DNA from 3 places in the Paenibacillus hunanensis genome. Region 3 is predicted to be linked to each of the others. Evidence: a T-box and tRNA genes for the amino acid it is inferred to sense, from the RefSeq annotation. Region 3 holds a T-box; the other regions hold tRNA genes.

Region 1 (3,241 bases), 650 kb from region 3:
GGAGAAGGGGTGCCCCGGTAGTGTGAATAGCACGAGGGGGCCGCAGTGAAAAGGCCCAAGCGACTGTTTAGCAAAAACACAGGTCTGTGCGAAGCCGCAAGGCGAAGTATACGGGCTGACGCCTGCCCGGTGCTGGAAGGTTAAGGGGAGTGGTTAGCGCAAGCGAAGCTATGAACCGAAGCCCCAGTAAACGGCGGCCGTAACTATAACGGTCCTAAGGTAGCGAAATTCCTTGTCAGGTAAATTCTGACCCGCACGAATGGCGTAACGATTTGGGCGCTGTCTCAACGAGAGATCCGGTGAAATTTTAATACCTGTGAAGATGCAGGTTACCCGCGACAAGACGGAAAGACCCCATGGAGCTTTACTGCAGCTTGATATTGAACTGGGGTGCGATTTGTACAGGATAGGTGGGAGCCTACGAAGAGGGAGCGCAAGCTTCCTTGGAGGCGCCGTTGGGATACCACCCTGATCGCATCTGAGTTCTAACCTAGTACCGTGATCCGGTACGGGGACCGTGTCAGGTGGGCAGTTTGACTGGGGCGGTCGCCTCCTAAAATGTAACGGAGGCGCCCTAAGGTTCCCTCAGAATGGTTGGAAATCATTCGAAGAGTGCAAAGGCAAAAGGGAGCTTGACTGCGAGACCTACAAGTCGAGCAGGGACGAAAGTCGGGCTTAGTGATCCGGTGGTACCGCATGGAAGGGCCATCGCTCAACGGATAAAAGCTACCCTGGGGATAACAGGCTTATCTCCCCCAAGAGTCCACATCGACGGGGAGGTTTGGCACCTCGATGTCGGCTCATCGCATCCTGGGGCTGAAGTAGGTCCCAAGGGTTGGGCTGTTCGCCCATTAAAGCGGTACGCGAGCTGGGTTCAGAACGTCGTGAGACAGTTCGGTCCCTATCTGTCGTGGGCGTAGGAAATTTGAGAGGAGCTGTCCTTAGTACGAGAGGACCGGGATGGACGCACCGCTGGTGTACCAGTTGTTCCGCCAGGAGCATCGCTGGGTAGCTACGTGCGGAAGGGATAAGCGCTGAAAGCATCTAAGCGTGAAGCCCCCCTCAAGATGAGATTTCCCAATTAGTAAGACCCCTTGAAGACGACGAGGTAGATAGGTTGGAGGTGGAAGTGCAGCAATGCATGGAGCTGACCAATACTAATCGGTCGAGGGCTTATCCTATCTTTCTAAATACGCGATGATTCGTTTCGGATTCAGTTTTCAGGTGATCAACCTGTAGCAAGAACGTTTGGTGATGATGGCGGAGGGGTTCCACACGTACCCATCCCGAACACGACCGTTAAGCCCTCCAGCGCCAATGGTACTTGGACCGCAGGGTCCTGGGAGAGTAGGACGTCGCCAAGCGAAGAGTAAGACCTTCCGCTCTGTAGAGCGGACAATATTCCCTGATAGCTCAGTTGGTAGAGCACTCGACTGTTAATCGAGTTGTCACAGGTTCGAGTCCTGTTCGGGGAGCCATATGGAGAGGTGTCCGAGTTGGCCGAAGGAGCACGATTGGAAATCGTGTAGGCGTCACAAGCGTCTCGAGGGTTCGAATCCCTCTCTCTCCGCCAGAAGCCCGTTAGTGATTAACTAATGAAATGTAAAATAAGGCTTGCAATTATGTAAGAATTGTGTTAAGATAATAAAGGTTGTTTTGAGTAAGGCCCGTTGGTCAAGGGGTTAAGACACCTCCCTTTCACGGAGGTAACAGGGGTTCGAATCCCCTACGGGTCATAATATGGAGACTTAGCTCAGCTGGGAGAGCATCTGCCTTACAAGCAGAGGGTCGGCGGTTCGATCCCGTCAGTCTCCACCATATAGACTTTATTTGACGACGCGGGGTGGAGCAGTCCGGTAGCTCGTCGGGCTCATAACCCGAAGGTCACAGGTTCAAATCCTGTCCCCGCAATTAAAGTGGAACCGTGGTGTAGGGGTTAACATGCCTGCCTGTCACGCAGGAGATCGCGGGTTCAAATCCCGTCGGTTCCGCCATTTATAATTTAGAAGTTTTAGTTATAATGAGGATTACAAAGAAACACATGCAGTATGCGGACGTGGCTCAGCGGTAGAGCATCGCCTTGCCAAGGCGAGGGTCGCGGGTTCGATTCCCGTCGTCCGCTCCATACGCGCCCTTAGCTCAGCTGGATAGAGCGTTTGACTACGAATCAAAAGGTCAGGAGTTCGAATCTCTTAGGGCGCGCCATTTATTTTTAAGTTTTTCACACTTGCCGGTGTGGCGGAATTGGCAGACGCGCGCGACTCAAAATCGTGAGGGAAACCGTGGGGGTTCGAGTCCCTTCACCGGCACTTATATCGGGATGTAGCTCAGCTTGGTAGAGCACCTGGTTTGGGACCAGGGGGTCGCATGTTCAAATCGTGTCATCCCGATACAGAAAAGCCATCATTCTTAATGAATGATGGCTTTTTATTTTATATAAGAGTTTATTTGTATATAAGAGAATGGGTTGGTTAGTTTTTGAATGTACATTGTTGAATATACACTATATAAAATGTATATGTATTTGATTGGTTTGTACGTATCATGGACATAGGTACTTCTTATATGAGAAAGATACGTATATAGGTAGAATACGTATACTGAGCGAATATACTTGATAATTATTGAGCGTACTTATATAAAAGCGAGCATGCTTATATAGAAGCCCATTTTGCATAGAAATTACATGAAAATTTTAAGTTGTGCATATGCATCGCTGCATATATACATCAAAGTATTGATTTAACTTGTTAAAATGTACTGGTTCCATTTTTGTTGCCAGTGGATGTCTTGCCAGAATGGGTGATGAGGTGCACAATTAGAGCATAGTGTCATGCCCCAGAAGTTCATTTTCATACCAAGCTGAATAGCATATTCGGCGATAAACTTTCCTACAGGACCTTCTTCAAAGCTTGCATATAGTGGTGTATAACCGATATAGCCTTCGCCTACAACGACAGGGATATGCTGCTCCTCTGCCCATGCGTGAATCTCCGTTAGACGTTCTTCTGCTTTGTTTAGCATCGCTTGTTTATGTTCTCCATAGTGATCGTATAAGTATACATCCCAGCGATCGGGATCAGCCCAATCATGTACGTATAGCATTTTGGCACCTACAGGATTACCGTCTAATCTCCACGCTTGCTCTGATGGTAGCTGCCATTGTTGAATCGAAGGAGCATTTTCACGTAATAGACTTTGTACGAATGGATTAGGAAAAGGAGCATGCTGTTCATCCAGA
Region 2 (3,241 bases), 2.6 Mb from region 3:
ATATCAAATACGCTGGAAGTGAATGAAAAGCATCAATGATCTATACAAAGTTGATTGTACAATTTGAAGATCATCTCACTATACTACTTTACTATGAATACGTTTAACATGTGTTGTGACTAATACGTTTGACGACGACTTTTCAGCATGTATACGCCTCCAGCTACGAGTGCGATTCCGATCATAGGTCCAATCAGAAACGATAGCTTGGAGAAAATAACGAGTGTACCGATGACTGCCAAAATCGTCCCCAGCACTTTACGTCCATTTTGAAGTGCATAATAGCCAAGCACGATCAGTGCGATAGGGAAGATCAGTCCGATCAAGTGGCTCATCAGACTATGTAGCATGGGAGAAAACTTACCAAACACCATCAAAATCCCAATAACAATCAATCCAACAGCTGCTACACTTTTACGATTGATATTCAAGGTCATTCACCTCCCTTAAATGGAATCTCAGTACAGCTCATTTACTGTAATTCGCTTTAAACGATTACTTGAAACCTTTGCTTGAACATTCTAAAGACTTTCTTTCATAGCTCTTGAGGTGCTTTCGCTTTTGGGATGCTGTAGCTTTTAGCGCGCTTTATTACAACCCGAGTTGCGTTATCATTACTATGATCATTGCTGTCTTTCATATTTACATCTTATAAAAATATCCGCCTCCATGAAATGGACTGCGGATGGTATTTTGACCTAGACCTTAGACGGGGACTGTTCTGGACTGCAACAGTAGGGAACCTTTAATATTAGCCAGCTCTTATGTAATGCACAGTACTATCTCTGTAGTAGAAAATAGCGATAAACAAAAAGACTCACCTTTTCTGAACATAATTCAGAGAAGATGAGTCTTTTTTATAAACGCGCCCTAAGAGATTCGAACTCCTGACCTTTTGATTCGTAGTCAAACGCTCTATCCAGCTGAGCTAAGGGCGCAAATAATACTGGAGGCGCCACCCAGATTCGAACTGGGGATAAAGCTTTTGCAGAGCTGTGCCTTACCACTTGGCTATGGCGCCGTATAAAATTAAAATGGAGCGGACGACGGGAATCGAACCCGCGACCCTCGCCTTGGCAAGGCGATGCTCTACCGCTGAGCCACGTCCGCTAACTGAATGAAAAGATATGGCAGGGGATATAGGATTCGAACCTATGCGTGACGGAGTCAAAGTCCGTTGCCTTACCGCTTGGCTAATCCCCTATAAAGGGCGATCGACGGGAATTGAACCCGCGAATGTCGGAGTCACAGTCCGATGCGTTAACCCCTTCGCCACGACCGCCATATAAATTGACAAAAAAAATTGGCAGGGGCAGCAGGAATTGAACCCACACTAACGGTTTTGGAGACCGCTGTTCTACCTTTAAACTATGCCCCTATAAAACTGGTGGAGGCTGATGGATTCGAACCACCGAACTCAGAGAGAACAGATTTACAGTCTGCTGCGTTTGGCCACTTCGCTAAGCCTCCATATGAAGAAAAAGAAAAAATGGTGCCGGCGAGAGGATTTGAACCCCCGACCTACTGATTACAAGTCAGTTGCTCTACCAACTGAGCTACACCGGCATATTTTGTAAAGATGGCTCGGGACGGAATCGAACCGCCGACACGAGGATTTTCAGTCCTCTGCTCTACCGACTGAGCTACCGAGCCGTAACTGATGTACTTCTATGTGTCGACTCTTTGTTACGATCCAAGATGACCGATAGTCAATACGAGCCTAAGATATAAATGGCGGAACCGACGGGATTTGAACCCGCGATCTCCTGCGTGACAGGCAGGCATGTTAACCCCTACACCACGGTTCCACTTTAATTGCGGGGACAGGATTTGAACCTGTGACCTTCGGGTTATGAGCCCGACGAGCTACCGGACTGCTCCACCCCGCGTCGTCAAATAAAGTCTATATGGTGGAGACTGACGGGATCGAACCGCCGACCCTCTGCTTGTAAGGCAGATGCTCTCCCAGCTGAGCTAAGTCTCCATGGGACACAAGATAGATTGTATCATTATTTCAAAGCCGATGTCAAATCGATCAATATGTACAATTCTTCTTGTAATTCTTATAAAAGAATATGACCCGTAGGGGATTCGAACCCCTGTTACCTCCGTGAAAGGGAGGTGTCTTAACCCCTTGACCAACGGGCCTTACTATAAAAGAAGCATTATGGCGGAGAGAGAGGGATTCGAACCCTCGAGACGCTTGTGACGCCTACACGATTTCCAATCGTGCTCCTTCGGCCAACTCGGACACCTCTCCATATGGCTCCCCGAACAGGACTCGAACCTGTGACAACTCGATTAACAGTCGAGTGCTCTACCAACTGAGCTATCAGGGAATATTGTCCGCTCTACAGAGCGGAAGGTCTTACTCTTCGCTTGGCGACGTCCTACTCTCCCAGGACCCTGCGGTCCAAGTACCATTGGCGCTGGAGGGCTTAACGGTCGTGTTCGGGATGGGTACGTGTGGAACCCCTCCGCCATCATCACCAAACGTTCTTGCTACAGGTTGATCACCTGAAAACTGAATCCGAAACGAATCATCGCGTGTTTAGAAAAATAGGATAAGCCCTCGACCGATTAGTATTGGTCAGCTCCATGCATTGCTGCACTTCCACCTCCAACCTATCTACCTCGTCGTCTTCAAGGGGTCTTACATATTGGGAAATCTCATCTTGAGGGGGGCTTCACGCTTAGATGCTTTCAGCGCTTATCCCTTCCGCACGTAGCTACCCAGCGATGCTCCTGGCGGAACAACTGGTACACCAGCGGTGCGTCCATCCCGGTCCTCTCGTACTAAGGACAGCTCCTCTCAAATTTCCTACGCCCACGACAGATAGGGACCGAACTGTCTCACGACGTTCTGAACCCAGCTCGCGTACCGCTTTAATGGGCGAACAGCCCAACCCTTGGGACCTACTTCAGCCCCAGGATGCGATGAGCCGACATCGAGGTGCCAAACCTCCCCGTCGATGTGGACTCTTGGGGGAGATAAGCCTGTTATCCCCAGGGTAGCTTTTATCCGTTGAGCGATGGCCCTTCCATGCGGTACCACCGGATCACTAAGCCCGACTTTCGTCCCTGCTCGACTTGTAGGTCTCGCAGTCAAGCTCCCTTTTGCCTTTGCACTCTTCGAATGATTTCCAACCATTCTGAGGGAACCTTAGGGCGCCTCCGTTACATTTTAGGAGGCGACCGCCCCAGTCAAACTGCCCACCTGACACGGTCCCCGTACCGGATC
Region 3 (3,241 bases):
CGTTCCAGCAGGCACAAGACCAAATTGACGAGTGCTATCCCATGTTGTCAGCTCTCCATCTGTAACACCGATCTGCTCACGAATCTGCTGTGGTGCGCGAGTCAGGAATGGCTGCAATACGATAGAGATAATGCGTAGCGATTCGGCAAGATGATACATAACTGAATCCAGTTGCGGACGGTTCGCTTCATCCTTCGCCAGCACCCATGGCTGAGTTTCGTCGATATATTTGTTCGTACGGCTGATCAATTGACTGATTGCTGTGAGTGCCACTGAGAATTCCAGCTTCTCCATAGCGGTCTCAATCTTATCAATCGTCTGTCCGACAAACTCCTGCAATGTACCATCAACTTCGTTGACTGCACCACCATAAGCAGGCACAATGCCGCTACAATATTTATCGATCATCGCTACTGAACGATTCAGCAGGTTACCCAGGTCGTTTGCCAGATCGGAGTTCACGCGATCGACGAAGCTTTCCGGTGTAAATGTACCGTCAGAGCCGAATGGCACCTCACGCAGCAAATAGTAACGCAGGGAATCCAGACCGTAACGGTCGATCAGTGTAACTGGGTCAACTACATTGCCTTTGGACTTGGACATTTTACCGTCCTTCATTAGCAGCCAACCATGACCAAATACTTTTTTCGGCAATGGCAGATCAAGTGCCATCAGCATAATCGGCCAATAGATCGTATGGAAACGTACGATTTCTTTACCGACCAGATGAATATCTGCTGGCCAGAACTTGTTGAACAGCTCTTCATTGTCGCTACCATAGCCAAGCGCTGTAATATAGTTGGACAACGCATCGATCCATACGTAGACGACATGCTTAGGATCATTTTTAACCTTAACGCCCCAGTCAAATGTTGTACGGGACACAGCCAGATCTTCCAGACCTGGTTTGATAAAGTTATTAATCATTTCGTTTTTGCGTGATTCCGGCTGAATAAAATCAGGATGATCCTGATAGTATTGCAGCAGACGATCCGCATATTTGCTCATACGGAAGAAGTAGGATGCTTCTTTTACCAGCTCTACTGGATGACCGCTATCCGGGCTTTTACCGCCGATCACTTCGCCTTTATCATTACGCTCGATATCAACAAGCTGTGTCTCCGTGTAAAAGGTTTCATCCGGAATACTATACCAGCCCTCGTATTCCCCTTTATAAATATCGCCTTGCTCTAACAGACGGTCAAAGATGTTTTGTACGACATCCTTGTGACGTTGCTCGGTTGTACGGATAAAGTCATCATACGAGATGTCCAGCTTATCCCACAGACTCTTGATCCCCTCAACAATGCCATCCACGAATTGCTGTGGTGTCTGTCCTTTCTCGGCAGCCTTACGTTCAATCTTCTGACCATGCTCATCTGTACCGGTCAAATAACGGACGTCATAGCCTCTCAATCGCTTGTAGCGTGCCATCGCATCGCCTGCAACCGTTGTGTAGGCATGACCGATATGAAGCTTATCACTCGGATAATAGATCGGTGTTGTAATATAAAATGTCTTGTTCTCTTCTGGCATAAATACCCCTCCTTGATAAAATGGATCAACAGCTACAGCAGGCTATACAGACACAAAAAAGCCCTCGCCCCTATGGGACGAGAGCTGTGCTCACGTGTTACCACCCAACTTCCCCGCTTTCTTACGAAAAGCAGGCTCGTTAGCCTGTTCAGGCTAGCCATTAACGCTGGCTCACGCTGTAGCCTTACGCACGGTCATCCCGCTTCGCTCGACTTCAGTTCCTCCCGGACCATCTTCTACAGCGGCTCCCAGACCGGTTCGCAGCAACTCCGGCTCTCTGCACTGTGCCTATTCTGTATACTTATCCGTTCACTGGATGTCTATGATCTTCCTATGCTCTTCAATATACCTAATCGATGTCAGCACTGTCAAGCGATGTGCGCTTCCGTTCACGTACAGGTGGCACCAGGTCAATACCACCCGGATGAAACGGATGACATTTACTAATACGTACCGCTGCAAGCCAGCTTCCCTTTAGCACACCATGTACCTCGATCGCTTCCAGCGCATACTGAGAGCAGGTCGGGTAAAAACGACAGCTCGGCGGCTTGAGCGGTGAAATACATTTACGATAAAAATGGATGGGCACCTGCACCGCACGCCGGCTCCATTTCTGCGGCTTATTCACTGACTTTTTCCTGCCACAGATTCACCGGCAGCAGCGGTTGCGAGCGCGCTTTTCTTCATATGCAGGGCTGGGCCTTCCTTGCCGTCGCCACCTGTTGCATGACCCGACTCCCCTGGCAGACTGCCAAGCTGCGCACGACAATCCTTGCAGTAGCCGAATACCTCGAACTTGTGGCGAATCACTTCAAATTGCTCTGGCATATCCGTCATATCCATCGGACAAAAAGCGATCGGATACGTTTTTTCGCATTGCAAGCAGATCATATGATGGTGATGATGATCCTGACTGCAATGACTTTTAAACTTCACGCCATCCTCAAATACAATCTGCTCCAGTACACCAAGCTCCTGCATGACACGTAAATTCCGATACACCGTATCAAAGCTGAGTCCACTATATTTACGCTCCATATATTCATAAACGTCCTTCGCCGTCAGATACCCCGGCGCCTCAGCAAAAAGCCGTGCCAGCGTACGACGCTGATCGGTAATGCGTAGCCCTTGCTTGGACATGATGTCAATAATCTGTTCTGTAGACAGCATGAGTGTCTCCTCCTGTCATTATTCCGGTACAGGTTACAATAACTGCCGGATGCTCAATTCAAGTAAATAACCGTATACAGCGCTTCTGTACACCTCATATTCACTATTCGTAATCATAACTATTATACACCAAAATAATCGCTGTGCCGAATATTTATAGTGGAATCGTATCGAATTTTAAAAGAAAGTATATAAAAAACGGAGCCGCCTGAGCGACTCCGTTGATGTTGAGCAAAAGTATCGATAAGTATCACCTATTGACCATCGATCAGTGCGAGATACTCAGATAGCGTATTCGGTGCTAACCTGTCTTTATCTCTGCTCTATATTGTTGTACGGGTATTATTGCTTTTTCGCAGGCAACTGGTTGAACAGCAGGTTAACCGGCAGGTTACTACCCGGTGCAGCTGTGAACCAGATTTCGACTGCTTCTGTATCCAATGCGCCTGTACGGTAGAGAACAACATTTTCGTTCGCTGTTGTTACTGCCGAATTACGCTTAACCGGCGTACTTACACCATTTACAAAAATGTAG

What was found. A T-box is a leader RNA that pairs with one kind of tRNA and senses whether it is charged. The one in region 3 lies ahead of metG (methionine--tRNA ligase), so its partner is inferred to be a tRNA-Met.
Region 1: it has a tRNA-Met gene. The T-box ahead of metG (methionine--tRNA ligase) is inferred to sense a tRNA for this amino acid. The anticodon was not compared.
Region 2: it has a tRNA-Met gene. The T-box ahead of metG (methionine--tRNA ligase) is inferred to sense a tRNA for this amino acid. The anticodon was not compared.

What each region holds. Positions count from the first base shown of each region.
Region 1 is NZ_CP139194.1:1,513,386-1,516,626, forward strand. It holds rRNA gene SK066_RS06075 (23S ribosomal RNA) at 1-1,181, shown strand, start outside; rRNA gene rrf (5S ribosomal RNA) at 1,248-1,364, shown strand; tRNA gene SK066_RS06085 (tRNA-Asn) at 1,403-1,478, shown strand; tRNA gene SK066_RS06090 (tRNA-Ser) at 1,482-1,573, shown strand; tRNA gene SK066_RS06095 (tRNA-Glu) at 1,665-1,736, shown strand; tRNA gene SK066_RS06100 (tRNA-Val) at 1,743-1,818, shown strand; tRNA gene SK066_RS06105 (tRNA-Met) at 1,838-1,911, shown strand; tRNA gene SK066_RS06110 (tRNA-Asp) at 1,919-1,994, shown strand; tRNA gene SK066_RS06115 (tRNA-Gly) at 2,051-2,125, shown strand; tRNA gene SK066_RS06120 (tRNA-Arg) at 2,129-2,205, shown strand; tRNA gene SK066_RS06125 (tRNA-Leu) at 2,230-2,309, shown strand; tRNA gene SK066_RS06130 (tRNA-Pro) at 2,317-2,390, shown strand; gene SK066_RS06135 (cellulase-like family protein) at 2,743-3,241, opposite strand, start outside.
Region 2 is NZ_CP139194.1:4,796,996-4,800,236, forward strand. It holds gene SK066_RS19330 (LiaF transmembrane domain-containing protein) at 120-431, opposite strand; tRNA gene SK066_RS19335 (tRNA-Arg) at 865-938, opposite strand; tRNA gene SK066_RS19340 (tRNA-Cys) at 948-1,021, opposite strand; tRNA gene SK066_RS19345 (tRNA-Gly) at 1,036-1,110, opposite strand; tRNA gene SK066_RS19350 (tRNA-Gln) at 1,129-1,203, opposite strand; tRNA gene SK066_RS19355 (tRNA-His) at 1,210-1,282, opposite strand; tRNA gene SK066_RS19360 (tRNA-Trp) at 1,305-1,378, opposite strand; tRNA gene SK066_RS19365 (tRNA-Tyr) at 1,386-1,470, opposite strand; tRNA gene SK066_RS19370 (tRNA-Thr) at 1,491-1,566, opposite strand; tRNA gene SK066_RS19375 (tRNA-Phe) at 1,581-1,653, opposite strand; tRNA gene SK066_RS19380 (tRNA-Asp) at 1,733-1,808, opposite strand; tRNA gene SK066_RS19385 (tRNA-Met) at 1,816-1,889, opposite strand; tRNA gene SK066_RS19390 (tRNA-Val) at 1,909-1,984, opposite strand; tRNA gene SK066_RS19395 (tRNA-Glu) at 2,077-2,148, opposite strand; tRNA gene SK066_RS19400 (tRNA-Ser) at 2,169-2,260, opposite strand; tRNA gene SK066_RS19405 (tRNA-Asn) at 2,264-2,339, opposite strand; rRNA gene rrf (5S ribosomal RNA) at 2,378-2,494, opposite strand; rRNA gene SK066_RS19415 (23S ribosomal RNA) at 2,561-3,241, opposite strand, start outside.
Region 3 is NZ_CP139194.1:2,168,251-2,171,491, reverse strand. It holds gene metG (methionine--tRNA ligase) at 1-1,536, opposite strand, end outside; T-box leader at 1,607-1,858, opposite strand; gene yidD (membrane protein insertion efficiency factor YidD) at 1,886-2,164, opposite strand; gene SK066_RS08800 (Fur family transcriptional regulator) at 2,161-2,706, opposite strand; gene SK066_RS08795 (stalk domain-containing protein) at 3,049-3,241, opposite strand, start outside.